Regions from separate parts of the Massilia sp. PWRC2 genome, predicted to be linked through region 2. Evidence: predicted binding sites of a transcription regulator. Region 2 holds the regulator's gene; the other holds the start of a gene.

Region 1 (14,310 bases), on a different contig from region 2:
GGCTGGCAAACGATTCGAAACCGATCACGCCGGCCAGCAGGAACTGGTTCGCCCCCACCTGCGCCAGCCAGGCAAAGCCGAGAATGGCCACCGCCTGCAGCACGCCGAACACCCACAGCGCGCGGTTAATGCCCAGCTTGACCATCCACAGCCCGCCCACCACGCCGCCGGCCAGGCTGGCCCACAGGCCGGTGGCATTTGCCGCCAGGCCGATCTGGGTGGTGCTAAAACCGATATCGAGATAAAACTTGGTGGCCAGCGCGGTGGCCATGCTGTCGCCGATTTTATACAGCAAAATGAAGCCAAGGATCACGGCCGCCTGCTTGAAGCCGTCGCGTTTGACGAATTCGCGGAACGGTTCGATGATCGCTTCGCGCATATTGCGTGGCGGCGCGCCGTAGACGGTCGGCTCGGGGGCGATCAGGGTGCAGATCAACCCGGGCAGCATGAAGGCAGCGACGATCCAGAACACCAGCGCCCACGGCAGCGTATCGGCCAGCACCAGACCGAGCGCGCTGGGCACCAGTCCCGCTGCTTTATAGGCGTTGACGCTGACCGCGGCGCCCAGGCCCTGCTCGGCATCGATGAGGATTTCGCGGCGATAGGCATCGATGACGATGTCCTGGCTGGCCGACAAAAACGTCATGACGCCGGCCGCCAGCACGATCAGCGGCAGCTGTGTGCGCGGATCGAGCGCGCCCATGCCGCCGATGACGCCGAACAGCGCCAGCTGGGTCACCGCCATCCAGCCGCGCCGCCGTCCCAGCGGCAGGCTGTAGCGGTCCATGAACGGTGCCCACAAAAATTTGAAGGTGTAAGGAAAACCGACCAGCGCGAACAGGCCCAGCGCCTTGACGTCGACCCCGGCCTTGGCCAGCCACGCCTGCATCAGGTACAGCATGATGAACAGCGGCAGGCCGGACGAAAAGCCGAGGAACAGCACCGCCAGCATGCGCGTGCTGAACAGGTGGCGCCATTCGAACGGCGCGTTTTGCATCGCACTCACAGCGGCCGCGCTTTCTTGCGCAGCCTGAACACGGCGAGGCTGCCGCGCAGGTTCGGCAGCCACGACACCACCGAGCCGTCTGCGGCCAGCGCCACCCGTTCGAGCACTTCGAGGCCGCATTCGGCCGCCAGTTCTTCGAAGTCGTAGATGGTGGCGCAGCGCACGTTGGGGGTGTCGAACCACTGGTAAGGCAGCGATTTTGAGACCGGCATGCGCCCGCGCAGCAGCGCCACGCGGTGCGGCCAGTAGGCAAAATTGGGGAACGAGACGATCGCCTCATGACCGACCCGCACGATGTCGCGCAATAGCGGCTCGACGTGCTGCATCATTTGCAGCGATTGCAGGCACAGCACCGTGTCGAAGGCATTGTCGCCGAACAGGCCGAGTCCCTTTTCCATGTCTTGCTGGATGACGTTGATGCCGCGCTGGGCCGATTCGAGCAGCTTGTCATCAGCGATCTCGATACCGTAGCCGCTGCAGCCCTTGTCGGCCTGCAGAAAGCCCATCATGGCGCCGTCGCCGCAACCGACGTCGAGCACATGGGCGCTGGGCTGGACCCAGCGGGCGATGAAGGCCAGGTCGGGCCGCACGGTTTGCAGCTGGTCGAGGTTCATGCGCTCGCTCCTTGATTGACGCCGTGCCAGATGCGCTGGTACCAGGCGCGCACCATATTCATGTAGCGGGAGTCTTCCAGCAAAAAGGCGTCGTGGCCGTGCGGGGCGTCGATTTCGGCATAGGTGACCTGGCGGCGGTTGGAAATGAGCGCCTCGACGATTTCGCGCGAGCGCTCGGGAGAAAAGCGCCAGTCGGTGGAAAACGAGGCGATGAAAAAAGCTGCTTCGGTGCCTTCGAGCGCGCGCGTCAGATTGCCATCGTGGGCCAGCGCCGGATCGAAATAGTCGAGCGCCTTGGTGATCAACAGGTAGGTGTTGGCGTCAAAATATTCGCTGAACTTGTCACCCTGGTAGCGCAGGTAAGACTCGATCTCGAAGTCGATGCCGAAGTCGAATTTGTATTCGTTCGATTCGGCCGCATTGCGCAGCTTGCGGCCGAATTTTTCGGCCATGTCGTCGTCCGACAGGTAGGTGATGTGGCCGACCATGCGCGCCACCCGCAGGCCGTTTTTCGGCACCACGCCATGCTCGTAAAAATCGCCGCCATGGTAATCGGGGTCCGACAGGATGGCCTGGCGGGCGACGTCGTTGAAGGCGATGTTTTGCGCCGTCAGCTTGGGGGTCGAGGCGATTACCATGCAGTTGGCCAGGCGCTTGGGGTACATGATCGACCAGGCCAGAGCCTGCATGCCGCCGAGCGAGCCGCCCATCACGCAGGCAAACTGCTCGATGCCCAGCTGGTCGGCCAGGCGCGCCTGCGCCGCCACCCAGTCTTCCACCGTCACCACCGGGAAGGCGGCGCCGTACGGTTTAGCGGTGGCGGGATTGATGTCCATCGGCCCCGTCGAACCGAAACACGAACCCAGGTTGTTGACGCCGATGACAAAAAAACGGTCGGTATCGAGCGGCTTGCCGGGGCCGACCATATTGTCCCACCAGCCGACTTTTTTCGGGTCGTCGGCGTAGATGCCGGCGACGTGGTGCGAGGCGTTCAGGGCGTGGCAGACCAGCACGGCGTTTGAACGGTCGGCATTGAGGGCACCGTAGGTTTCATACATGAGGGTGTAATCGGCCAGCTGCGCCCCGCTTTGCAGGCGCAGCGGTTCGGCGAACGACATCGTTTGCGGTGAGACTATTCCAATGGACGCCATGAGACTCGAATCTGTGTGTGGGCTTGCTGACTGTGTTGTGGGTGGGGGACGCCGCTGCGTCGCCTACATCGTTTGCATCTGGGCGACGGCGTCGGCAATCGCTTGCGGCTCCATGGTGCGCAGGATCTTGGCTGTCTGCCTGGTCAGCGTCGGCAGATCACAGCGCAGGATTTCCTGTTTGACCGCCAGCAGCTGGGCCGGATGCATGGAAAATTCGCGCAGCCCCATGCCCAGTAACAGCCGGGTGAGCTTGACGTCGCCGGCCATTTCGCCGCACACGGCGACATCGATGCCGGCCTTGTGGCCGGCGGCGATGGTCATCGCGATCAGCTGCAAGATGGCAGGATGGAGCGGGTTGTACAGGTGCGCCACTTCGTAGTCGACGCGGTCGATCGCCAGCGTGTATTGAATCAGGTCGTTGGTGCCGATCGACAGAAAATCCATGCGCCGCACGAACATGGGCAGCGCCAGCGCCGCCGCCGGAATTTCGATCATGGCGCCCACTTCGACCCCTTCATCGAACTTGTGGCCGGCGTCGCGCAGCTGGGTTTTGGCCTGCTCGATCATGGCCAGGGTCTGGTCGATTTCAAAGGCGTGCGCCAGCATGGGGATCAGCAGGCGCACCTTGCCGAACGCCGAGGCGCGCAGGATCGCCCGCAGCTGCGTCAAAAACAGCTGCGGCTCGGCCAGGCAGTAGCGGATCGCGCGCAAGCCCAGCGCCGGATTGAGGGCGGTGTGTTCGGTCTGGTCGAGCGGCTTGTCAGCGCCGATGTCGAGGGTGCGGATGACCACCGGCCGGCCCTTCATGGCGAGCACCGCTTTTTTGTACTGTTCGAACTGCTCTTCTTCGCTGGGCACCATGTGGGCATGGCCACCACGGCCCATGAACAGGAACTCGGAGCGGAACAGGCCCACGCCATTGGCACCGGCGTCGAGCGCGGCGCCGCAGTCGTCGGGCAGCTCGATATTGGCCAGCAGCGTGATGGCGGTGCCATCGAGAGTGACGGCCGGGGTTTTTTTCAGCTTGAGCAGCTTTTTGCGGGTTTTTTGCAGCACCAGCTGGCGCGCGCGGTACTGCTCGAGTACCAGCGGGCTGGGATTGGCGATGACGACACCGGCGTCGCCATCGATGATGACCCAGTCGTCCTGCTCGATCAGCTGCGATGCCTGCGACATGCCGACCGCCGCCGGGATGTCCAGACTGCGGGCGACGATCGCCGTGTGCGAGTTCTGGCCGCCGACGTCGGTGACGAAACCGATAAAGGAGCGGTCGCGGAACTGCAGCATGTCGGCCGGTGAAATATCGTGGGCGACGACGATCATCTGCGGCTGGTATTCGTCGTTCGGCAAGCGCGGTACCACCAGCTGGGCGCTGCCCATCAAGACCTTGAGGACGCGCTCGGCCACCTGCTGGATATCGGCTTTTCGTTCGCGCAGATACTCGTCTTCGATCTCGTCGAACTGCGCCGACAGTTCATCGATCTGGGTGACCAGGGCCCATTCGGCGTTGTAGTGACGGCTGCGGATGATGTCGATGGCCGCTTCCGAAATCATCGGGTCCGACAAAATCAGCGCGTGGACGTCGATGAAGGCGCCCAGCTCGGTGGGGGCGTCTTTGGGCAGCTCGGTCCACAGCAGCTGCAGGCCGCGGTGCACTTCGGCGATGGCATCCTGCAGGCGCCGCACTTCGGCTTCGAGCTGCTCTTCGGGCACCAGGTAGTGCTTGACGTCGAGCGCCGCAGGCGTCAACAGATGGGCGCGGCCGATCGAAATGCCGCGCGAGACGGGAATGCCATGCAAGGTGAACGATGCCATCGAAAGCCCCTGTGGCGCGCGCATGCCGTAGCCCGGCATTACTCGCCTTCGCCGAATTTGTCGTTGACCAGCGCCGTCAGCGCCGTGAGGGCATCGCCCTCGTCGGCGCCATCGGCTTCGAGCAGTACCTTGGCGCCTTTGCCGGCGGCCAGCATCATCACCCCCATGATCGACTTGGCATTGATGCGGCGGCCGTTACGGGTCAGCCAGATTTCGCTTTTGTACTTGGCAGCGAGCTGGGTGAATTTGGCGGAGGCACGCGCATGCAGGCCCAGCTTGTTGATGATTTCCAGCTCTTGTTGGATCATGTTCGTCGTCTTGGATAAATGGCTCTTGACCGCCCCGGAGCATCTCCGGCGCCCTTGGTTGTACTGCGCCTGCTTGTTTTACTTATACCCGGATGCGATTGTCGACCCGCACCGCGCCACTCTGGGCGCCGGCCAGCGCCATTTCCACCACCACGTCGAGCGTGTCGCGCCGGTAGGTGATCGCCCGCAGCAGCATGGGCAGGCTGATGCCGGCGATGACTTCGACCTGACCGGGCACCGTCAGCGAATTGCAGCAGTTCGATGGCGTGCCACCCTTGATATCGGTGATCACCAGCACGCCATTGCCGTCGTCGAGGCGGCTGATGGCAGCGCGTGCCAGCTCGTGCACCTCGGCGATGTCCTGATCGGCGGTAACGTCGATCGCCTCGAAGCGTTCGGTGGTACCGCGAAAGACGTGGGCCACGGCAGCGATAAAAGCCTGTCCCAGCGGCGCGTGCGTGAGCAGCAGGATGCCGACCATATCAGCGCTGTGCCCGCGCCTCGACGGCGTCGATGAACACCGCGGCGACATCAAAGCCGGTCTGGTCGAAGATCTCCTGGAAGCAGGTCGGGCTGGTGACGTTCACTTCGGTCAGGTAATCGCCAATGATGTCCAATCCTACCAGCAGAAGACCACGCGCCGCTAGGAGTGGACCGAGAGTTTCGGCAATTTCGCGGTCGCGCGGCGAAATCGGCTGGGCGCGGCCGACGCCACCGGCGGCCAGGTTGCCGCGCACTTCGCCGCCTTGCGGAATGCGCGCGAGCACAAACGGCAACGGTTTGCCATCGATGACCAGCACGCGCTTGTCGCCGTGGACGATGGCGGGAATGTATTTTTGCGCCATGATCGTGCGGGTACCAAGTTCGGTGAGCATCTCGATGACCGAACCGAGATTCATGCCGTCGTCCATGATGCGGAAGATGCCGGCGCCGCCCATGCCGTCGAGCGGCTTGAAAATGACGTCGCCATGCTCGGCGTGGAAGGCGCGCAGGCGGGTGTCGCTGGAAGTGACCAGGGTGGGCGAAGTAAATTGCGAAAACTGGGCGATCGCTAACTTCTCGTTGTGCGAGCGGATCGCCGCCGGGCTGTTGAAGACGCGCGCACCCTGGCTCTCGGCCAGTTCCAGCAATTGGGTCAGGTAGACGTACTCCATGTCGAACGGCGGGTCCTTGCGCTCGATGATGGCGTCAAATTCGCGCAGTTCCATCGATGCTACGGCCACCACGCTGTACCAGTCGGTGGCCGCGCCGGTCAGGGTGATCTGCACCACCTCGGCGCTGACCACGCCGTTTTCCAGCGCCATGTGGCGCTGTTCGAAGGCGTACAGGGTGTGCCCGCGCCGCGCCGCTTCGCGCATCATGGCGAAGGTCGAATCCTTGTAGATTTTAAAACTGGACAGCGGGTCGGCGAGAAAGGCGATTTTCATGGGACATCCATCTTGGCTAATGCCTGATTTTAGCCCGAATTGGCCGCTGGCGCGGGGATCAGGCCGCTTGCGGCGGCCGCTGACAGATTAATAGACTTCGGGATTCGGATCGGTACGTTCCATTTCGAGCGACGCCGCCAGCAAACCGAGCCGCGCCACCACCCCGTACACATAAAACCGGTTCGGCGCTGCCGTGCCCGGCTTGGCGCGCAAATCGGGCACGGCATGCTGCTGGGCGAAGGCCAGCGGCACAAATTGCGAGCCCGGCGCATTCAGATTCTGGTCGACGCCTTTTTCCGCATGGACCCGGTAAAAGCCGCCCACCACGTAGCGGTCGATCATGTAGACCACCGGTTCGGCCACCGCATCCTTGATGTTTTCGTAGGTCGGCACACCTTCCTGGATGATGATGTCGCTGATGCGGCGGCCATCCTTGACAATCGACATGCGCTCGCGCTGGGCGCTGCTCAAGTCTTTCAGTTCGTTGGCATCCTTGATGGTGAGAATGCCCATGCCATAGGTGCCGGCATCGGGTTTGAGGATGACGAAGGGCTTCTGGTCCTTGATGCCGTATTCCTTGTACTTCTTGCGGATCTTGGCCAGCAGCGAGGCAACATTGTCGCTGAGGCACTCGAGGCCGTCCGGCTGGGCGAAGTCGACTTCGCCACAGCGCGCATGAAAGGGATTGACCATCCACGGATCGACATCGATGAGCTTGCCGAATTTTTTCGCCACTTCATCGTAGGCGGCCAGATGATTGCTCTTGCGCCGAATCGCCCAGCCCGCATGCACGGGCGGCAGCAGCGACTGCTCGTGGATATTTTCCAGGATGGTGGGCACGCCCGCCGACAGATCGTTGTTAAGCAAAATGGTGCAGGGATCGAAGTCCTTCAAACCCAGCCGGCGGCCATTGGCCGAGCGCACCAGCGGCTCGATCACCAGCATGTTCCCGTCGGGCAGCGCCAGCGGGGTCGGCTCGGTGATCTCGGGCGACAGCGAGCCGAGCCGCACATGCAAACCCGTCTGGCGGAAAATCTGCATCAGGCGGGCGACGTTTTGCATGTAGCTGGGATGGCGGTTGTTGATTTCCGGGATCAGCAGCAGGTTACGCGCATCGGGACAATATTTGTCGATCGCCGCCATGGCCGCCTGCACGGACAGCGGCAACATCTCGGTGGCAAGATTATTAAAACCGCCAGGGAACAGATTGGTGTCGACGGGCGCCAGTTTGTAGCCGGCGTTGCGCAAGTCGACCGAGCAGTAAAATGGCGGCGTGTGCTCTTGCCACTCGAGACGGAACCAGCGCTCGATGGCAGGGGTCGCTGCCAAAATCTTCTTTTCGAGGTCGAGCAGCGGGCCGGTCAATGCGGTGACGAGGTGGGGAGCCATGATGTCCTTGGAACTTCGTTAATTATGAAAACACTAAATCGGGACGAAAGTCCCATTTTAAAGGACTTGGCTTGCCCTGAATGCAAAAAAGGCGCCCGCGGGGGGCGCCTTGTCTGACCCGCGCGAAGCGGGCCCTTCATTACAACTTCTCGATCAGGAATGATACGCCGATTCACCGTGGCTGGAGATATCCAGGCCTTCGCGTTCTTCCTCTTCAGGTACACGCAGACCGATGACCAGGTCGACCAGTTTATAGGCGATCACGGAAACCACTGCCGACCAGATGATGGTGGTACCGATGGCGGTTGCCTGGGTGATCACTTGCGAGCTGATTGAATAGGCATCGGTCGACATCTTGTTGGTGACATAGTCGAACACGCCCTGGCCGCCCAGCTGGGGCGCAGCAAACACGCCGGTCAGCAGGGCACCGAGGATACCGCCGACGCCGTGCACGCCGAACACGTCGAGCGAATCATCGGCGCCGATCAGGCGTTTCAGACCATTCACACCCCACAGGCACACCACACCGGCGAGCAGACCGATGACCAGGGCGCCCATTGGACCGACGTAACCGCAGGCCGGGGTGATGGCAACCAGACCGGCCACCGCGCCGGAGGCGCCGCCCAGCATCGAAGGCTTGCCCTTGGTCAGCCATTCGCCGCACACCCATGACACGGTAGCGCAGGCAGTAGCGAGCAGGGTATTAATGAAGGCCAGGGCAGCAACGTCGCCTGCTTCGAGCGCCGAACCGGCGTTGAAACCGAACCAGCCGACCCACAGCATGGATGCGCCGATCATCGTCATCGTCAGCGAGTGCGGTGCCATCGACTCACGGCCATAACCGACCCGTTTGCCGATCATGATTGCGCCAACCAGGCCGGCCACTGCGGCGTTGATGTGCACCACGGTGCCGCCGGCGAAGTCGAGCGCGCCTTTTTGCCACAACCAGCCAGCTTTGGCCGTTTCGGTGGCCAGGGTCGCGGCATCCTTGATGGCGTCAGGGCCAGTCCAGAACCACACCATGTGGGCGATCGGCAGGTAGCCGAAGGTGAACCACAGCACCATGAAGGCCAGTACGGCGGTGAACTTGGCGCGTTCGGCAAAAGCGCCGACGATCAGGCCGCAGGTAATGGCGGCGAAGGTGCCCTGGAAGGCCACATAGATAAATTCAGGAATCACGACACCCTTGCTGAAGGTGGCGGCAGTGGTGAAGGTGGCGGTGGCTGGATTCCAGATGCCCGACAGGAAAGCACGGTCGAACTTGCCGAAGAACGCATTGCCCTCGGTGAAGGCGATCGAGTAACCGTAGATGCACCAGAGAATAATGATGACGGCGAAGATAAAAAACACTTGCAGCAACACGGACAGCATGTTTTTCGAGCGGACCAGGCCGCCGTAGAACAGGGCCAGGCCGGGAATCGTCATCATGATGACGAGCACGGTGGCGACGAACATCCAGGCGGTGTCGCCCTTGTTCGGCACCGGTGCCGCAGCCGGGGCAGCGGGTGCGGCGGCAGCGGCGGCAGGCGCAGCGGCAACCATCGGCGCGACGGTCGGGGCGGCGATCGGGGCGGTGGTAACGGCAGTGGTGGCAGCGGCAGGCGTTGCAGCATCGGCTGGCTTGGCGGCATCCTGCGCAGAAGCGCCCAGGGCGCCGCACAGGGAAACGGCCACGGCCATGCCGGACAGCCATTTTTTAAACGTAAATTTCATTGAAGTTTCCCCTTAAAGTGCGTCGTTGCCGGTCTCGCCGGTACGGATACGGATGACCTGCTCGAGGTTGTAGACGAAAATTTTTCCATCGCCAATCTTGCCGGTGCGCGCAGCTTTTTCGATCGCTTCGATCGCCTGATCGACGATGGCGTCGTCGACCGCCGCTTCGATCTTGGTTTTCGGCAGGAAGTCGACCACATATTCGGCGCCACGGTACAGCTCGGTGTGGCCCTTTTGGCGACCGAAACCCTTGACTTCCGTGACGGTGATACCCTGCACATTGATGGCCGACAGGGCTTCACGCACCTCGTCGAGCTTGAACGGTTTGATAATTGCAGTAATTAGTTTCATGACTGGCTCGCTCAGAAAGTTTTGGACACACTCAACACGGCGCCGGTACGGGCAAGATTCTTGCCGGACGGGCTGACGTAGGCCTTGGTATCGGCATAGATGGCGGCCAGCGCGACCGAGACGATGCCGAAATCCTTGGTGACGCCCACCTTGTAGTCGGTGTACGAATAGGCGCCGTTATGCTTGACGTTTTGATGGCCGGCGTGCAGGTTCAGTACCAGCCCTTCCATCAGGTCGATATTCGCACCCAGGTCGAGGTAGCCGCTGCCCTTGCTGTCGGAGGTGCCGAACAGGTTGGTGGTCGAATGCGAATACTTCAGGTAGGCAGGACCGTAACCGACCTGGCCATACAGTTCGAAGGTGTTGGCGCTGGTCGACAGGCCGTTCGATGGGTACAGGTAGTACAGGCCGCCGACGTCGTAGCTGATGCCGGGGGCGATTTCGCCCTTCTTGCCGCCGTAGATATCCCACTCGACGTTGCCGTCGCCGCCGGCATCCTTGATCCAGTGAATGGTCGACAGCCAGGTGCCCGCATAGAAGCCGCTCGGGTTGTTGACATAGTCGGCGCCGCCCTGCAGTGCCGGGTTCAGGCGCGACTGTGAAATACCGCGGTAGCGGTAGTCACTGGTCAGCGCGGCATTGAAGCTCACTTCGTTATCTGGCTTGGGAGCATCTTCGGCACGGGCGGTGGTGGACGTCAGGGCTGTAAAAACCAGGCCGAGCGCTGCGAGAAGTTTCAACTGTGTATTCAGTTTTTTCATGACAATCCCTAGTAATTGAATCGTGTGATGCAATGGCGGTTTAAAATCGGTCAGTCGAAAACGGCAAAATTGACGGGACATGAATGCTTTAGCAGATTGCATGCCAGCTCAAAGTTGCACGACAACGCTTGTTTTTTCGCCCATTTACCCCAAATTTGCATTTAATAAACTGTTTGGCCGCCGTGGTGCACAGCGCCCCCTGTCCGGCGCACCCAATTAAGGCAAATACCGCACCGCTTTGGTGCGCAACTCGACGATTAAAAGGATTCCCATGGATATGAATAGTTTTTTCAACGACTTGCAGGGCAAAATCAGCCAGGCCATCGACAATTCTCCCGTCAAAGACGTGGAAAAAAATGTCAAAGCGATGATGACCCAGGGGTTTTCCAAGCTCGACCTGGTTACCCGCGAAGAATTCGATATCCAGGCGCAGGTGCTGGCCAAGACCCGCGCCAAGCTGGACGCGCTGGAATTACAGATCAGCTCCCTGGAAGCGCGGCTGGCAGCGCAGGCCGCCGCGGTGCCACCCGTGATTTTTTCGAAGTAATCAAGCAATCAAGCAAGCGTCTGCGCGGCTGCACTGGTTAGCCGCCGCCGCGTTTGGCGGCGTGCCCTGCCTGCAGCAAGGCTTGCAGCACGGCGTCGCAATGATCGCCCTGGATTTCGATCACGCCGTCCTTGACGGTGCCGCCGGCCCCGCAGCGGCTGCGCAACTGTTTGCCCAGCGCGGTCAGGGCGTCGCCCGCCAGCGCCACCCCGGTTACCACGGTGACACACTTGCCGCCGCGCCCCTTGGTTTGCCGGCTCACCTTGACCTGGCCATTGCCCAGCACCGTCTGCTGGTCCATGTGGGCGCAGCGACAGGCCGCGATGGCCGCGCCACAGCCGGCGCACAGGCGTCCCGTTTCAGTGGAATACACCAGCCGGCTGCCAGCGCCGCTCATGGTTTGAGCGTGACCGCGTGCCCCAGCACCCAGCCGATCGACAGCACATAGCGGCTGCCACCGATCACCGGCGTCACGCTGTGCTCGCTGAGGTCGGGGCGGAACAACTTGATGCGGCCGCTGGTAAACAGCGGCGCATGGCAAACGAATTGGCCACCGGCGGGCGATGCCTTGAGTACCACGTTGAGCCGGTAGTGCCGGCCCGATTTGACCGGGTCGGTGTGCGGCGCAATCTGCGCGCCGACCGGATAGCGGATCAGATAACTGTCAAAGCGCAGCGGCCAGGCCGCCGTCAGTAGCAGCATCTTGTCGTAGCCGCCAGCCTGGCGGCCCCGTTGCCAGCGAAAGGCGGTGGCGGCGTACGAGGTAAGGCGGGTAAACAAGCGGCGGACCTTCTATTGATTATCGTCAGTCGGGAGCGGCCATGATGGTGCGAACGACAGCCGGCGTCAAGCCGCTGTCTTGAATAACCGGCGCGTACTCCCAGCAGCTGCGCAGCCGCTGCTGCGGGTAACGTGGCGGACTGGCGTGGTCCGGAAGAATCTGATCTGGGATTGCGTCGGCCGTGCCGGCCGCGTCCTGTCACCGACAGCATCGAGGCGGCAACTGAATTGCCATCGCAGCAATGCAACACCATGGTGCTGCACGAACAAAGGGACCTCAAAAGAGGTCCCTTGCCTGAACACGTCATCGCCGCGCATGCCTGAGCAAACGCGCCGATCGGGTGAATCGACTTACTTGCTCGACTGCTTGCGGCGCGCCAGGGCGCCGCCGGCCAGCGCGATACCTAACAAGAAAACGGTGCTTGGTTCCGGGACGTCGCTGCTGAGCCCGCCGACGCCGGACAGCCCAGCCGTCAGCGAGTTTAAGTAGACGGCACTGTCATACACGGAGTCCGATGTATCGGCCACGCCGAACATCAAGGTGTGGGTCAGCAGCGCCTGATTGAGCAGGCCGGTAACGGTCAGCACATTGGTCAGGCCATCGTATTCGATACCATAAGCGCCAGCGACGTTCGAAATGAAATTATTGGAGCCAACAGCATTCGAAATCAGGCTGCCATTGCTGAACTTGGCGTAATTCACACCATCGATGAAGAAGCCAAAGATGTCGGTGACGGCCTGGTCAGGAAATTCTTCGGTACCAAAGACGAATTTGGCAGAGACCGATGACACGCCGCTTTCGACGGTGAAGTCAAATCCGAGCGTATTGGCATCGTTGGTAACCGATCCCGAGAGTGCTGACAACTGGGCGTTGGCACCGCTTCCGGTAGTTGTAGAGAAGTTAGGACTGGTGTTAGTCAATGGTACGACTGCCTTGCCGGAGGTGAGCACGACACCATCGGCCATGGTCAGCGTTGGCGTCGTGCCGGTTTTTGGCGCAAGGTTAAAATTCGAGTAAGTGCCGTATTGCTGGATGGCCGCCGAGTTGGTGCCCTGAATCTTGACGGTATTGGCAACAATACTGATACCGCTGTTCGACGCCAGGACGGCATCGGCCATGGCAGTGACGCCGGTGCTAGTTGCAGGAACCGTGGTCACGACCACTGCGTTGGCGTTTGATGCAAACATCGCCAGCGCAATTGCGGCGCTGACGGCGGTTTTGACGATCTGTGAAGCTGGTGGGTGCATACGCATGTGACATCCTTAGTGATGATTTTTAAATTTAATACTGACCTTCGTAAGCAAAATCCATGCCAATGTTTTTATTTCTAAAAATTCAAATTAAATCAAGTAGTTAAGAAACTTTTGAATCATTCAATTTTTTGACTGTAAGAAATTTCGACACCTAAATTTGTTTGTCTAATAAATATTGCTCAATAGTGTTTAGAGTGACATTGTCGGTGGCAATGAGGCCGGCGGCGGACAGGCGGCGTTGTTAACGCCGCCGCCGTACTGGTCTCGCGCAAGCCAGGGCGGCGATATGGCGCATGACGGCCGAAGCGGCGCGAGGTTTTCCTGCACCTGCTTTGCCTGGCCTGCGCAGTGCGCCCGCTTGGTCGCCCTCAAGGTGGTGCAGCGCGGCGCGCCTAGTATCGGCACGGTCTGCAGCCACTTGATTGGAAAGCCCATGGGCCTTGCCGTTTTGCGTAGCCGCGCCCTGGCCGGCATGGACGCCCCCGCCGTCAGCGTCGAAGTCCATCTGGCCAAAGGTTTACCTTCTTTTACGATTGTCGGCCTCGCGGACACCGAAGTGCGCGAATCAAAAGACCGCGTGCGCGCCGCCCTCGCCACTGCCGGCTTCAAAGTGCCCAGCCGGCGCGTGACCGTCAACCTGGCGCCGGCCGACTTGCCGAAGGAATCGGGACGCTTCGATCTGCCCATTGCGCTGGGCATCCTGGCGGCCTCGGGCCAACTGCCGGGCAAGGAACTGGACCAGTATGAATTTGCCGGCGAGCTGTCGCTGTCGGGACAATTGCGGCCCATCCGCGGCGCGCTGGCCATGACCTTCGCCATGCACCGCAGCGATCCGGCGCCGCGTGCCTTCATGTTGCCAAGCGCGAATGCTGATGAAGCGGCGCTGGTGGCCAGCGCCCATATCTATGCGGTCGACAGCTTGCTACAGGTGTGCGCCCACTTCGCCGGCGGCGACCGCGCTGCACGCATTGGCCGCCACCACTCCAGTGCCGCCATCTTGCCATCGCCTGGTCCCGACTTTGCCGACGTCAAGGGCCAGCCGCAAGCCAAGCGGGCCCTCGAAGTGGCCGCCGCCGGCGCCCACAATGTACTCATGATGGGTCCGCCCGGCACCGGCAAGACCATGCTGGCCTCGCGTTTTGCCGGCCTGTTGCCCCCCATGACGGACGACGACGCCCTAGAGGCAGCCGCCGT
Region 2 (14,310 bases):
CATCCCGGTCTGGCTATTTTTGCGGCAGCGCGAGGCCAGCCCGGTTACAATATGGGGTTTAGGACCGCCGCACCGTTTTATCAGGCTGCCGTGCGCTTCCGCCCATCGAATCAGAAAGTTTTCCCATGAGTCTCCAATGCGGCATCGTCGGCCTGCCCAACGTCGGCAAGTCCACCCTTTTCAATGCGCTGACCAAGGCCGGCATTCCAGCTGAGAACTATCCGTTCTGCACCATCGAGCCGAACGTCGGCGTCGTCGAAGTGCCGGACCCGCGCATGGACGCGCTGGCGGCCATCGTCAAGCCCGAGCGCATGGTCAATGCCATCGTCGAGTTCGTCGACATTGCCGGGCTGGTGGCCGGTGCCTCGAAAGGCGAGGGCCTGGGCAACCAGTTCCTCTCGCACATCCGCGAAACCGACGCCATCGTCAACGTCGTGCGCTGCTTCGAGGACGACAACGTGATCCACGTGGCCGGCAAAATCAGCCCGCTCGACGACATCGAAGTCATCCAGACCGAGCTGGCGCTGGCCGACATGGCCGCCGTCGAAAAAGCGATTCACCGCGAAAACAAGAAAGCCCGCTCGGGTGACAAGGATGCCGCCAAGCTGGTCGCCATCTGCGAGCGCCTGATGCCGCACCTGAACCAGGGCTTGCCAGTGCGCACGCTGGGGCTCGATGCCGACGACCTGGCGCTGATCAAGACGCTGTGCCTGATCACCGCCAAGCCGGCCATGTTCGTCGCCAACGTCTCCGATACGGGGTTTACCAACAACCCGCTGCTCGACCAGCTGACCGCCTACGCCAATGCGCAAAACGCCCCCATCGTCGCCATCTGCGCCTCGATCGAGTCGGAAATTGCCGACCTCGACGATGACGACAAGGGGGCCTTCCTGGCCGACATGGGCATGCAGGAACCGGGCCTCGACCGCCTGATCCGCGCCGCCCAAAAACTGCTGGGCTTGCAAACTTATTTCACCGCCGGCGTCAAGGAAGTGCGCGCCTGGACCATTCACGTGGGCGACACCGCGCCCCAGGCTGCCGGCGTCATTCACACCGACTTTGAACGGGGCTTTATTCGCGCCCAGACCATCGCTTATGAAGACTTCATTGCCTTCAAGGGCGAGGCGGGCGCCAAGGAAGCGGGCAAGATGCGCGCCGAAGGCAAGGAATACGTCGTCAAGGATGGCGACGTGCTCAACTTCCTGTTCAACGTCTAAGGGCGCACACGCCAGCGTTGTCCCCGAGGGCGCCACGGCGCCCTTTTTTACGCCGCAACGGCGCAGCGACCTGCGATACTGGGTGTTTTACTGTCTGTCCGACCATCATGGCCATCCTCACCCAACTGACCATTTACCCCATCAAATCGTGCGCCGGCATCGATGTGCCGGACGCCATCCTGACGCCGGCGGGCCTGTCGACGGGCGTGCTGGCCGACCGCCAGTGGATGGTGGTCGATACCAACGGCCACTTCCTGACCCAGCGTGAATACCCGCGCATGGCCGTGATCCGGCCCCAGCTTGCGCCGCACGCGCTGCTGCTGTCGGCCCCCGGCCAGTCGCCGCTGGCGCTGCCGTACCCCCACCAGCAGGACGCCCGCCTGGTGCGCGTCACCCTGTGGGACGAGGTGTTCGACGCCGACGATGGTGGCGACGCCGCCGCCCGCTGGTTCAGCGCCGCGCTCGGCGTGGCTTGCCGGCTGGTGCGCTTTGCTGCCGACGCCGTGCGCCTGACGGGCCAGCGCTGGACCGGGGGGATCGGCGCCCCCACCCGCTTCGCCGATGGCTATCCGCTGCTGCTGATCGGCGCCGCCTCGCTCGACGACATCAATGCACAACTGCTGCAGGCCGGTCGCGCGGCGCTGCCCATGAACCGCTTCCGCCCCAACCTGGTGGTGGCCGGTCTGGCCAGTTTCGAGGAAGACTACCTTGGCCGTTTGACGATCGGCGACGCTGTCATCACCCCCGTCAAGCCATGCCCGCGCTGCCCGATTCCGGCGATCGACCAGGCCACGGCCGAGCGCGGCCCCGATCCGCTCGACGTCCTGCAGCGCTTTCGCCGCAAGGCGCTGCTCGACGACGCCGTTTGCGTCGGCATGAATTGCATCGTCAGCGCTGGCGCCGGCGTGCGTCTGACGGTGGGGCAGCAGGTCGAGGCCGAATTGGCATTTGAGTAATTACTAGCCCATCCTTGTTATCAGACGGCAATCACGCCTGATTAGGTGGTCGCGCAGTACTCGCTTTTGTGTGATAAAAAGTATCTGCCGACAACTTAATTCGTTTCCAAGCGCGGCAAGTTGGCGTAAGGTGGCGGTACTTGTTGAATGTCTACCCAGCCACTATTTTTGTCAGGAGCGCCATGTCCGAACAGCTTGCCTCGCCGCACGAACTGGAAGCGGAAAATGCGACTTTACGGACGCACCTGGCCTATCTGATCGAACAAGCCGAACTGAACCATTCCATCATGTGCCGGCACCAGGCCTTCGACCTGGAAATTGTCGGCGCTGCCAGCTTCCCGGAATTGATCGGCACCATCTTCCAGAGCTTGCCGGCGATTTCGAATCTCGATACCGTCACCCTCGCGCTGGTCGACAAGGACGCTGACATCCACACGGTGATGGACAAGCTGGGCGTGGATTTTGCCAGTTTTCCGGAACTGATCTTTGTCGACAGCGAGCATGCGCTCGGCTTCGCCCCCACCCGCCTGGGCGCGCTGACCGGCATGCCCAAGCCGCAGCTGGGGCCGTACATGGCGGGGCTGCACCAGGCGATGTTTCCGCACGCGCCCGCCGGTTTGCAGACCATTGCCCAGGTGCCGCTGCTGCGCAACCGCCGCGTGATTGGCAGTCTCAACCTGGGCAGCGTCAACCCCAGCCGCTTTACCCCCACCCTGGCCACCGATTTTATCGAGCACATGGCATCGATCATCGCCATCTGCCTGGAAAACGTGATCAGCAACGAAATGCTGAAGTACATCGGGTTGACCGATTCGCTCACCGGCGTCTACAACCGCCGCTACATCGACCGCCGCCTGCTCGAAGAAATCGGCCGCGCGCGCCGCCAGGCCTACCGCATCTCCTGCATGTACATCGATATCGACCACTTTAAGCTGGTCAACGACAGCGTCGGTCACCAGGGCGGCGATGAAGTGCTGCGCGAAGTGGCCAGCCGCATCAAGGCCGAGCTGCGCATCTCCGATGCCCTCGGCCGCTTCGGTGGCGAAGAATTCGTCGTGCTGCTCATCGACGCCGATCTGGACAGCGCCACCGTCGTCGCCCAGCGCATCCGCGCCAGTATCGCCAACATCCCGTTTGAATTATCGAGCGGCGAACTGCTGCCGGTGTCGGTGTCGATTGGCGTGGCCACCCTCGACGATTTCGAGCGCGATCATGCCATCGAGGGCGTCGCCCAGCAGCTGGTGGCGCAGGCCGATTCGGCCCTCTACCAGGCCAAGGAAACGGGGCGCAACCGCGTGGTCAGCTTCGACGACTGAGCGTTAGCGCGTTAGTCCGCTACTGCAGCAGGCGCCCTTCGGCGCGCGTGACGGCCTCGCCCGAACCACGCAGCACCACCACATCGCCGGCATGGAGCACCGTCTGCGCACTGCTGTCGATGCGCTGCCTGCCGCGGCGCACCGCGGTCACCTCGGCGCCGACCGCGCCCAGTTCGAGCTCGCCAATGCACTTGCCGACCGCGCCGGCGTGCTCGCCCAACGTCACCGTATGCAGGCGCACGTACAGGTGCGCGGGATCGTCCGAAATATCACCGGCGCCGTGAAAATAGCCGCGCAGCGAAGCGTAGCGTTCATCGCGCGATTCCTGCACCCGGTGCACCACGCGGCGCAGCGGCACGCCCATCATCACCAGCGCGTGCGAGGCCAGCATCAGGCTGCCCTCGAGCGCCTCCGGCACCACCTCGGCGGCCCCGGCGCGTTTCAACAAATCGAGGTCGGTGTCGTCGTGACTGCGCACGATCACCGGCAGCGCCGGCGCCAGTTCGTGTGCCAGGTGCAGCACTTTCAGGGCCGACGCCGTGTCGGCATAGGTGATCACCAGGCAGCTGGCGCGGTTGATACCGGCCGCCACCAGCGACTCGCGGCGGGCCGCGTCGCCATACGCCACGTGGGCACCGGCCGCCTGCGCTTCCTGCACCCGTTCGGGGTCGAGGTCGAGCGCCTGGTAGGTCACTTTTTCTTCCGTCAGCAGGGTCGCCAGCGATTGCCCGCTGCGGCCGAAACCGGCGACGATCACGTGCTTTTGCAGGGCCATGCTGCGGCTGGCGATTTGCGTGAGCTGCAGCGACTGCAGCATCCATTCGTTGGTGGCCACCTTCATGACGATCTGGTCGGACTTGGCGATGATCAGCGGTGCGATCAGCATCGACAGCACCATCGACGCCAGCACCAGCTGGATGATGAAGGGATCGATCAGCGCCGCGCCGGCAGTCAGATTGAGCAGCACGAAGCCGAATTCGCCGGCCTGCGCCAGTGCCAGGCCGGTGCGCATGGAGACGCCGTCGGAGGCGCCGAACAGCTTGGCCAGCCCGGCGATGAGGGCGAACTTGAGCAGCACCGGTCCGCACAGCAGCGCCAGCACCAGCAGCCAGTGCTGCAGCACCAGGCCAACATTGAGCAGCATGCCGACGGTGATGAAAAACAGTCCCAGTAAAACATCGCGAAACGGCTTGATGTCTTCTTCCACCTGGTGCTTGTACTGGGTTTCCGACACCAGCATGCCGGCCACAAAAGCGCCCAGCGCCATCGACAGGCCGGCCTTCTCGGTAATCCAGGCCGCCCCCAGGGTGATCAACAGCAGGTTGAGCATGAACAGTTCCTGCGAGCGCCGTTTGACCACCAGGGTGAACCACTTGCGCATCAGCTTCTGGCCGAAAAACAACAGCAGCACCAGCACCACCACGGCTTTTAGACTGGCCCAGCCCAGGGTGGCGGCCAGCTCGGTGGGCTTTTGCGCCAGCGACGGGATCAGGATCAGCAGCGGCACCACCGCCAGATCCTGGAACAGCAAGACGCCGATGATGCGGCGACCGTGCTGGCTTTCCAGTTCGAGCCGTTCGGTCAGCATCTTCGAGACGATGGCGGTGGACGACATCGCCAGCGCGCCGCCCAGCGCAAACGCCGCCTGCCAGCTGATGCGCCAGGGCGGCGGCAGCACGGTTGCCAGCACCAGCGCCAGCGCCATGCTGGCAGCGATGGTCGCCAGTACCTGCGCCAGGCCCAGGCCGAACACGATCGAGCGCATCGCCTTTAACTGTGACAGCGAAAACTCGAGGCCGATGGAAAACATCAAAAATACCACGCCGAATTCGGCCAGCGCATGGGTCGAGGCGTTGTTGTCAGCCAGCCCCAGTGCGTGCGGACCGATCAGGATGCCGACCGCCAGATAGCCCAGCATGGGCGGCAGGTGCAGCATGCGAAACAGCACCACGCCGAGGACGGCGCTGCCCAGTAGCAGCAGGGTCAGTTCGAGGCCGGACGCCATGGGCTAACGGCGCCGCCGCAACGCTGCGGCAGTCGAACAAGTGATAAGAACAGCGTAAAGACGGTGATGTAAAATGACTGGCAAGTTTTTTGCTTTCCCAATTCGTTTATACTGCCTGGACGAGTGTAACCCATGAAAAAACAATGTTGAAAGCTTTTGACGAAAACCTGATGCAGCGTTCCATGCAGCTCGCGCGCGAAACGCTGGCGATCGAGGCCGACGCCATCCGCGCCTTGCACGAGCGCCTCGCCACTGACGACAGCGTCGGCCGCGCCGTCAGTCTGCTGCTCGCCTGCAGCGGGCGCGTGGTGGTATCGGGGATCGGCAAGTCCGGCCACATCGCCCGCAAGATCGCCGCCACCCTGGCCTCGACCGGCACCCCCGCCATGTTCGTCCACCCGGCCGAAGCGGCCCACGGCGACCTTGGCATGGTGACCCCGCAAGACGCCTTCATCGCCATTTCGTATTCGGGTGAATCGGCCGAACTGATGGCCATTCTGCCGATCGTCAAGCGCATGGGCGCGCCGCTCATTTCGATGACCGGCAAGCCGCAATCGTCGCTGGCACTGATGGCCGATGTTCACCTGGACGTCTCGGTGGCCAAGGAAGCCTGCCCGATGAATCTGGCGCCGACGGCCAGCACCACCGTCACGCTGGCGCTGGGTGACGCCCTGGCAGTGGCGCTGCTCGATGCGCGCGGCTTTCGCGAAGAAGATTTCGCCCGCTCGCACCCCGGTGGCGCTCTCGGTCGCCGTTTGCTCACGCACGTGCGCGACGTCATGCGCAGTGGCGCCGCCGTGCCCGCCGTGCCGGTCGATGCCACGCTGTCGCAGGCGCTGCTGGAAATCACCCAGAAGGGCATGGGCATGACCGCCATCGTCGACGCCGCGCAGCGCCCGATCGGCGTGTTCACCGATGGCGACTTGCGCCGCCTGATCGAACGGGTGCAGGATTTTACGAAGATCATGATCCGCGACGTCATGCATGCCGACCCGCGCCGCGTGCGCGCCGAGCAGCTGGCGGTCGACGCCGTCGCCATCATGGAACAGCACCGCATCAACCAGATGCTGGTGGTCGATGCCGACGACAAGCTGGTGGGCGCCCTGCATATCCACGACCTCACGCGCGCCAAGGTGATCTGATGATCAACGCTGACTACACCCTGGACCACGTGCGCCGCGCCGCTGCCGTGCGCCTGCTGATCCTCGACGTCGACGGCATCCTCACCGACGGCAGCCTGACCTACGGCGCCGATGGTGAAGTGACCAAGACCTTCAATGTGCTCGACGGCATGGGCATCGAGCTGCTGCAAAAAACCGGCGTGCCGGTGGCCATCATCAGCGCCCGCAAGTCGGCGGTGGTGGTACGCCGCGCGGCCGATCTGAAAATCGCCCACGTCTACCAGGGCACGCACGACAAGCGCATCGCCTTTGCCGAGCTGCTGGCCTTGACTGGCTTGACGGCAGCCGACTGCGCCTACATCGGCGACGACGTCATCGACCTGCCGCTGCTGCGCCAGGTCGGCTTTGCCGTCACCGTGCCCAGTGGCCACGGCGAAGTGCAGCACCGCGTGCACTACGTCACCCGTGCGTCCGGCGGCCGTGGCGCCGTGCGCGAACTGTGCGACCTGATCATGCGCGCCCAACACAGCTACGACGCCGCGCTGGCGCCGTACTTCGCCTGACATGGCACGCCCCCGCCACAAGCGCACTTCGCACCGCTGGCAGGTCAGCGCCACCATCGGCGCTGGCGTCCTGCTGGCCCTCGGCAGCTTCTGGCTGGTCGAAGTGATCAACCGCGGCGATTTTGCCAGCAGCAGTGTCGCCCGCAGTGAACCTGACTACATCGTCGACAATTTCAGTGTGGTCAAGATGACCGCTGACGGCAAGCCGCGCTACATCGTCGCTGGCGACAAGCTGACCCACCGCCCCGATAACGACACCGCCGACATCGTGCTGCCGGTGGTACAGAGCCTGTCGCCGCCGCTGCCGCCGATGACCATGACGGCGGCGAATGGCCGCATCGACCAGACGAAAAATATCGTCGACATGATGGGCAACGTGCTGGTCGAGCGGCCGGCATCAAATCAGGGCCCGCACCTGCGCCTGAAAACCGAGGCGCTCACCATCCTCACCGACGAAGACAAGCTGCGCACCGATCTGCCGGTCGAGATGCTGCAGGGTGACACCGTCGTCACCGGTGTGGGCATGCTGGCCGACCGCGCCGCCGGCCAGATCGATATTTATAACCGCGCCCACCTGGTCTACCCGCCGCCGCCGCCGCAGCGCCGCCGCTAGCGGGCGCCGTGACGTCCCTTTTTCTGAAATCGAGAACCGACCATGCCATTTCGTTTTTTTAGCCGGGCCCTGTTTGTCGACGTTGCCGTCGCTGTTGCCGTCACCGTCACCGTCGGCGGTGCCGCCCGTGCCGAACGCGCCGACTCGTCCAAGCAGACCATCGTCGATGCCGCCTCCATCACCATCAACGATGTGACGCAGACGCGCACCCTGGTGGGCAATGTCGAACTGCAGCGCGGCACCCTGTTGATGAAGGCCGGTCGCGCCATCATCAAGAGCGACCCGGAAGGCTACGTCTACGCCACCTTTTATGCCGATCCGGGCAGCCTGGCCACCTTCCGCCAGAAGCGCGACGGCGGCGATATCTGGGATGAGGGCGAGGCCGAGCGCATCGAATACGACAACAAGCTGGAAATCGTCAAACTGTTTTCAAAGGCGAAGATCACCACCGTCGAAAACAAGCGCAAGACCCAGGAAGTGCAGGGGCCTTATCTGTCCTACGACAGCCGCAAGGAAGTCTATGCGGTCGAGAACGATGTCAGCGGCACCACCAAGGCCGATGGTGGCCGCGTACGGATGGTGATCGAGCCGAAGCTGCCGCCGGCGCCAGGCGCAGCGCCGGCACCAGCACCTGCATCAGCACCAGCGCCAGGCGTTCCCGCAGCGGCGAAAAAGCCATGATCGAAGCGAAATCGTGTGGCAGCACGCTGATCGTGCGCGGCCTGCAAAAAAGCTATGGCAAGCGGCTGGTGGTGCGCGACGTCTCGCTGCAGGTCGAGTGCGGCGAAGTGGTCGGTTTGCTGGGGCCGAATGGCGCCGGTAAAACCACCTCGTTCTACATGATCGTCGGGCTGGTGCCGTCGGACGCCGGCACCATCGACATCAGCGGCGTCGACATCTCGCGCCTGCCGATCCACCGCCGCGCTGCCCTCGGCCTGTCGTATCTGCCGCAGGAAGCGTCGGTGTTTCGCAAGCTGACGGTGGAAGAGAATATCCGCGCCGTGCTCGAGCTGCAAAAAGTCGACGGCAAGGCCTTGACCAAAGCGCAGATCACCGAGCGGCTCGACAGCCTGCTGGCAGATCTGCAGATCGACAAGCTGCGCGACAACCAGGCTTTGTCGCTGTCGGGCGGTGAGCGCCGGCGGGTGGAAATCGCCCGGGCGCTGGCCACCAACCCGCGCTTCGTGCTGCTCGATGAACCATTCGCCGGGGTCGATCCGATCGCCGTCATCGAGATCCAGCGCATCGTGCGCTTTTTGAAAGAGCGCGGTATTGGCGTCCTCATTACCGACCACAATGTGCGCGAGACGCTGGGTATCTGCGACCGTGCTTACATCATCAACCAGGGCGCCGTGCTCGCTTCGGGCAGCCCTGACGACATCATCGCCGACGAGTCGGTGCGGCGCGTGTACCTGGGCGAACACTTCCGCATGTAAGCATCCGTCAAAAGCGAGCCATGAAACAGTCACTTCAACTACGTACCTCGCAACACCTGGCGCTCACGCCGCAGCTGCAGCAGTCGATCCGCCTGCTGCAACTGTCGACCCTCGAGCTGCACCAGGAACTCGAGCATCTGTTGTCCGACAATCCCCTGCTCGAGCGCCTCGACGATCCGCTCGACCACTCGGTGCGCCTGCTCGCCGACGGCGCCGTCGGCGCCAGCGGCAATGCCGAAGCACCTGAAGTGGGCAACCAGGATGCACCGCCCAACGCCGATGCACCGGCGGCCGACGCCGACAGTGGCGAAGCGGTCGACATGGGTGGCGAGAGCACCCAGGACACCAGCGCCGACAGCGAAGACTGGAGCGAAGCGTCGCGCAACAAGTCGCCCGACGACGAGGAATCGCGCCCGCAGATCGAAGCGACCGCCACCACCCTGCGCGAGCACCTGTCCGAACAGATGCGCCTGGCGATGCTGGAACTGCGCGACCGCGCGCTGGTCGAACTGATGATCGATGCCCTCGACGACAATGGCTATCTGACCGAGTCGCTCGAAGAGATACTGGAGCGCATGCCGGCCGAGCTGGAGATCGATGCGGACGAACTGAAAACCGCGCTCTCGCTGCTGCAAAGTTTTGATCCCGCCGGGGTGGGCGCGAGGAATGCCGGCGAGTGCCTGGCGCTGCAGATTCGCCGCATGCCGGCAATCGCCATGGTGACGCGCCGCATGGCGCTCGAGATCGTCTGCAAGCACTTGACCTGGTTCGCCCAGCGCGAATTTAACAAGCTCAAAAAAGCGCTCGCTTGCGATGACGAAGATTTGCGCGAGGCGCAAGTGGTGATCCGCCAGTGCAACCCCCATCCGGGCGCCGGTTTCGGCGCCGGCACCTCCGATTACGTGGTGCCCGACGTCATCGTGCGCAAGGCGCGCGGCGGCTGGACCGTCAGCCTGAACAATGACGTCATGCCGCGCCTGCGGGTCAACAATATGTACGCCAGCCTGCTCAAGCAGGGCAAGGGCGAGGGCCAGATGGGCGCCCAGTTGCAGGAAGCAAAGTGGCTAATCAAAAATATGCGGCAGCGTTTCGACACCATCTTGCGGGTCGCCGAAGCAATTGTGGAGCGGCAACGTAACTTTTTTTCGCACGGCGCGGTCGCCATGCGTCCCCTTGTGCTGCGTGAAATTGCTGATACACTGGGCCTACACGAGAGCACTATCTCCCGGGTAACCACTCAAAAATACATGCTGACCCCGCATGGAATGTTTGAGTTGAAATATTTCTTTGGCAGCCACGTGGCGACCGACGCCGGCGGCGAAGCATCGTCGACAGCGATCCGGGCACTCATCGTGCAATTGACAGGAGCGGAAGACCCGAAGAATCCACTTTCAGACAGCAAGATCGCAGACATGCTGGGGGAACAAGGTATGGTCATAGCGCGCCGCACGGTGGCCAAATACCGTGAAGCGCTGAAAATCCCGCCCGTCGCTCTTCGCAAGAATCTGTAGATCGTTTTTTCAGTGTTCCTCTGCGTCCCGCTTTATGCGGTTTGCATGAACAGGAAGCGACATCATCAAAGGAGTGTGTATGAATCTCACAATCAGCGGACATCATCTTGAAGTGACCCCAGCCATCCGTGAATACGTACAGAGCAAACTGGAACGCGTCCGGCGCCATTTTGATCAAGTGATCGACATTGCCGTCATCCTCACCGTCGACAATCTGACTGAAAAAGAAAAACGGCAAAAAGCCGAAATCAACCTCCGACTTCCGGGCAAGACCATCAACGTTAACGCCCTGTCGCACGACCTGTATGCCGCCATCGACGGCTTGATCGACAAGCTCGATCGCCAGGTCATGAAATACAAAACCCAGGTCCAGGACCACGATCACCAGGCCATCAAGCACCTGTCCGAAGAAGAACTGCCGGCCGCTGCTGCCTGAGTCACCAGGTCCCCTAATATGGATGAGGGCGCCCGCGGGCGCCCTTGTCACGTCGGGCGTGCCGGCGTCGCTGCTAGAATAGGTGTTTTCCCCTCTCTCTGCCGCCATGACCGACTTCGTCAAGACCCGCATCGCCAACCGCACCGCCATCATCACGCTCGACCGTCCGCGCACCCTCAATTCGCTGTCGCTGGAAATGATCCGCGCGCTCACCGACGTGCTGCTGGCGTGGCAGGATGACGATGCCATCGACGCCGTGGTACTGCGCAGCAGCACCGACAAGGCCCTGTGCGCGGGCGGCGACATCCGCTATTTTTACGACGTCGGCACGCTGCCGACCACCGGTGGCAGCGCCTCGCTGGAAGATTTTTTCACCGAAGAATACCGCCTCAACCACCTGATTCACTTTTATCCGAAAACCTATATTGCCCTGATGGATGGGGTGGTGATGGGGGGCGGTCTGGGCGTGTCGGAAGCGCACCGCCAGCGCGGCTTGCGGGTGGTCACCGATGGCAGCAAACTGGCCATGCCGGAAGTGAACATTGGCCTGTTTCCCGATGTGGGCGGCAGTTATTTTCTCAGCCATGCACCGGGCCGGCTGGGGTATTACCTGGCACTGACGGGCTTGACCGTGCGCGCCGCCGACGCCCTCTATTGCGGCCTGGCCGACACCTTCGTGCCGCAGGCACAGATGGCGGCGCTGCTTGAACTGATCGAGACCACCCCAGGCACCCAGCTGCGCGCTGCGGTGGCGGCGTTTGCCGCGCCGCACCGGGCCGCCGCCGACGCTGCTCTGGCGCCGCTGGCCGAGGCGCGCGCCGCCATCGACCGCCATTTTAGTCATTCCACCATTGAAGCCATCATTGCTTCGCTGGCCACCGACGACAGCGTACTGATGCAAAAAGCGCTGGCCGCCATGCACAAGCGCTCGCCGCTGCTGTTAAAAGTGACCCTGCAACTGTTGACGCGCGGCGCCAGCCTCGATCTCGCCGATTGCCTGCGCATGGAACGCATCCTGGTGCGGCGCAATTTTGAACATGGCGAAGTGCTCGAAGGCATACGCGCGCTGGTGATCGACAAGGACAATGCGCCGGTGTGGAACCCGGCCACGCTCGAAGGTGTGACGGCAGCGATGGTCGAACGGTTTTTCGCGTCACCGTGGCCGGCGCGCGCGCATCCGCTGCGCGACCTCGGGAAAGAATAAAGCTACGATTGTTCGCGGTGGCGCAGCACCACCCGTTCGGTGGGCGCGAAATACGCCGCCAGCCGCTCGGCCATATACACCGAGCGGTGCTGACCACCTGTGCAACCGAGCGCCACCGTCAGGTAGCTGCGGTTGTCGGTTTTAAATGAGGGCAGCCATTTTTCAATGAACGCGCGGATATCTTCGAGCAGTTCGCCGGCCGCCGGCTGGGCGTCGAGGAAGGCGATGACGGGCGCATCCATGCCGGTCAGCGGGCGCAGCCTGATGTCGTAGTAGGGATTGGGCAGGGCCCGCACATCGAAGACGAAATCGGCATCGAGCGGCACGCCGAGCTTGAAGGCAAAGGACTCGAAAAACAGCGTCAGCGGCGCGCGTTCGAGCGCCACCAGTTCCTTGATCCAGGCACGCAATTTATTGGCGGACAGGTCCGAGGTATCGATGACCAGGCCCAGTTGCTCGATGGCAGACAGCCGTTCGCGCTCTTCGGTGATGCATTCGATCAGGGTGCGGCGCGACGCCGGGTTTTCGTCCGGGCGCAGCTGGTGCGACAGCGGGTGGCTGCGGCGCGTTTCGGAAAACCGCGCCACCAGCGAATGGGTATTCGAGGTCAGGAACATGACCTTGACGTCATGCCCCTGCGCCTTCAGTTCGGCCACATTGACGGGCAATTCGACCAGCGACTCCGAGCTGCGGGCATCGACCGCCACCGCCAGGCTGGGCACGCCCTCGGCGATCAGGGTGTCGACCAGTGGCCCCAGCAGGGCCGGCGGCAGATTATCCACACAATAGTAGCCGGCGTCCTCGAGAACGTTGAGGGCCACCGATTTGCCGGAGCCGGAAATACCAGAAATGAGGACGATTTGCATGGCGCGATGATACCGCATCCGGCGCCAGGGCGAACGGCGCGGCCTTATTTGCGGTCGGGCCGCACCACCAGTTCAGGGTAGCCGCTGGCAGTATCGTAGGCACGCGCCAGTTGCCAGCCGGTCGTTACTGCCAGCAAAATTTCGGCGGTGGTACGCACGATATTGCCGTACACCACGTGCCCGCCCAGCACCTGGCCAGCGCTGTCGGCCACCGCCATGTGCAGATGGGCACCGTCGGCCGTGATGGCGCCGGCCATCGAAATAATTTCAAAGTCGCCCGTCAGCACGCTGGCATCGGCAGCGCCGGCAAAGCGCAGGCGCGCGCCCTGCAAGCTGCCCATGCCGGAGACAACAAAGGCGCCGCCCAGTTGCCGGTCGCTGAGGGCCTGCTCGAGTGCGCGGCGCAAGTCGGCGCCCGGTGGCAGACGTAGCGGCAAGCTCTCCACTAGTCGCCGCTCATCGCCTGGCGCTGCCGTTCCATGAATTCCTGCAAGGTATCGATACCGCGCAGTTGCAGGATCGTATTGCGCACCGCCGCCTCCAGCAGCACCGCGATGTTGCGGCCAGCCGCCACGGGAATCACCACTTTGCGGATCGGTAAGCCCAGCACATCTTCGGTGGGGAACAGGAAGGGCAGGCGCTCGGCTTCTTCTTCGAGGGCGCTGCGGCGCACCAGGTGGACGATCAATTTCAGGCGCATCTTGCGGCGCACGGCGGTTTCGCCAAAAATCGCCTTGATGTCGAGCAGGCCAAGGCCGCGCACTTCGAGCAGGTTTTGCAGCAGGGGCGGGCAGCGCCCCTCGATCATATTTGGCGCGATGCGCGAAAATTCGACGGCATCATCGGCCACCAGGCCGTGGCTGCGGGAAATGAGCTCGAGCCCCAGCTCGCTCTTGCCCAGCCCGGAGTCGCCGGTGATCAGCACGCCGACCCCCAGCACATCCATGAAAACGCCATGCATGATGATCCGTTGCGCCAGCTTTTTCGACAGGTAGACGCGCAGGTAATCGATGACCTGGGCGGCCGGCAGCGGGGTGGAAAACAGGGGGATATTTTGTTCGTCGCA

What was found. Region 2 encodes sigma-54, which starts transcription at its own class of promoters, with help from an activator protein. Its sites were predicted from a motif close to TGGCANGNAANCTGCTTT; they were not measured.
Region 1: ACP7BZ_RS07690 (TorF family putative porin) is a predicted target of sigma-54. The motif match lies at 10,624-10,641, and genes of this name have one in related genera.

Annotation. Positions count from the first base shown of each region.
Region 1 is NZ_JAFCUW010000003.1:5,936-20,245, reverse strand. It holds gene ACP7BZ_RS07740 (AmpG family muropeptide MFS transporter) at 1-997, opposite strand, end outside; gene metW (methionine biosynthesis protein MetW) at 1,003-1,620, opposite strand; gene metX (homoserine O-succinyltransferase MetX) at 1,617-2,771, opposite strand; gene ptsP (phosphoenolpyruvate--protein phosphotransferase) at 2,835-4,586, opposite strand; gene ACP7BZ_RS07720 (HPr family phosphocarrier protein) at 4,625-4,894, opposite strand; gene ACP7BZ_RS07715 (PTS sugar transporter subunit IIA) at 4,977-5,375, opposite strand; gene gshB (glutathione synthase) at 5,377-6,321, opposite strand; gene gshA (glutamate--cysteine ligase) at 6,409-7,710, opposite strand; gene ACP7BZ_RS07700 (ammonium transporter) at 7,864-9,423, opposite strand; gene ACP7BZ_RS07695 (P-II family nitrogen regulator) at 9,436-9,774, opposite strand; gene ACP7BZ_RS07690 (TorF family putative porin) at 9,786-10,535, opposite strand; gene ACP7BZ_RS07685 (accessory factor UbiK family protein) at 10,807-11,082, shown strand; gene ACP7BZ_RS07680 (translation initiation factor) at 11,120-11,479, opposite strand; gene ACP7BZ_RS07675 (2OG-Fe(II) oxygenase) at 11,476-11,862, opposite strand; gene ACP7BZ_RS07670 (choice-of-anchor L domain-containing protein) at 12,214-13,116, opposite strand; gene ACP7BZ_RS07665 (YifB family Mg chelatase-like AAA ATPase) at 13,550-14,310, shown strand, end outside.
Region 2 is NZ_JAFCUW010000009.1:155,511-169,820, reverse strand. It holds gene ychF (redox-regulated ATPase YchF) at 126-1,217, shown strand; gene ACP7BZ_RS17850 (MOSC domain-containing protein) at 1,325-2,173, shown strand; gene ACP7BZ_RS17845 (diguanylate cyclase) at 2,356-3,489, shown strand; gene ACP7BZ_RS17840 (monovalent cation:proton antiporter-2 (CPA2) family protein) at 3,509-5,494, opposite strand; gene ACP7BZ_RS17835 (KpsF/GutQ family sugar-phosphate isomerase) at 5,638-6,636, shown strand; gene ACP7BZ_RS17830 (KdsC family phosphatase) at 6,636-7,178, shown strand; gene lptC (LPS export ABC transporter periplasmic protein LptC) at 7,180-7,791, shown strand; gene lptA (lipopolysaccharide transport periplasmic protein LptA) at 7,834-8,472, shown strand; gene lptB (LPS export ABC transporter ATP-binding protein) at 8,469-9,227, shown strand; gene ACP7BZ_RS17810 (RNA polymerase factor sigma-54) at 9,248-10,738, shown strand; gene hpf (ribosome hibernation-promoting factor, HPF/YfiA family) at 10,818-11,174, shown strand; gene ACP7BZ_RS17800 (enoyl-CoA hydratase/isomerase family protein) at 11,281-12,378, shown strand; gene rapZ (RNase adapter RapZ) at 12,381-13,244, opposite strand; gene ACP7BZ_RS17790 (PPC domain-containing DNA-binding protein) at 13,289-13,690, opposite strand; gene hprK (HPr(Ser) kinase/phosphatase) at 13,690-14,310, opposite strand, start outside.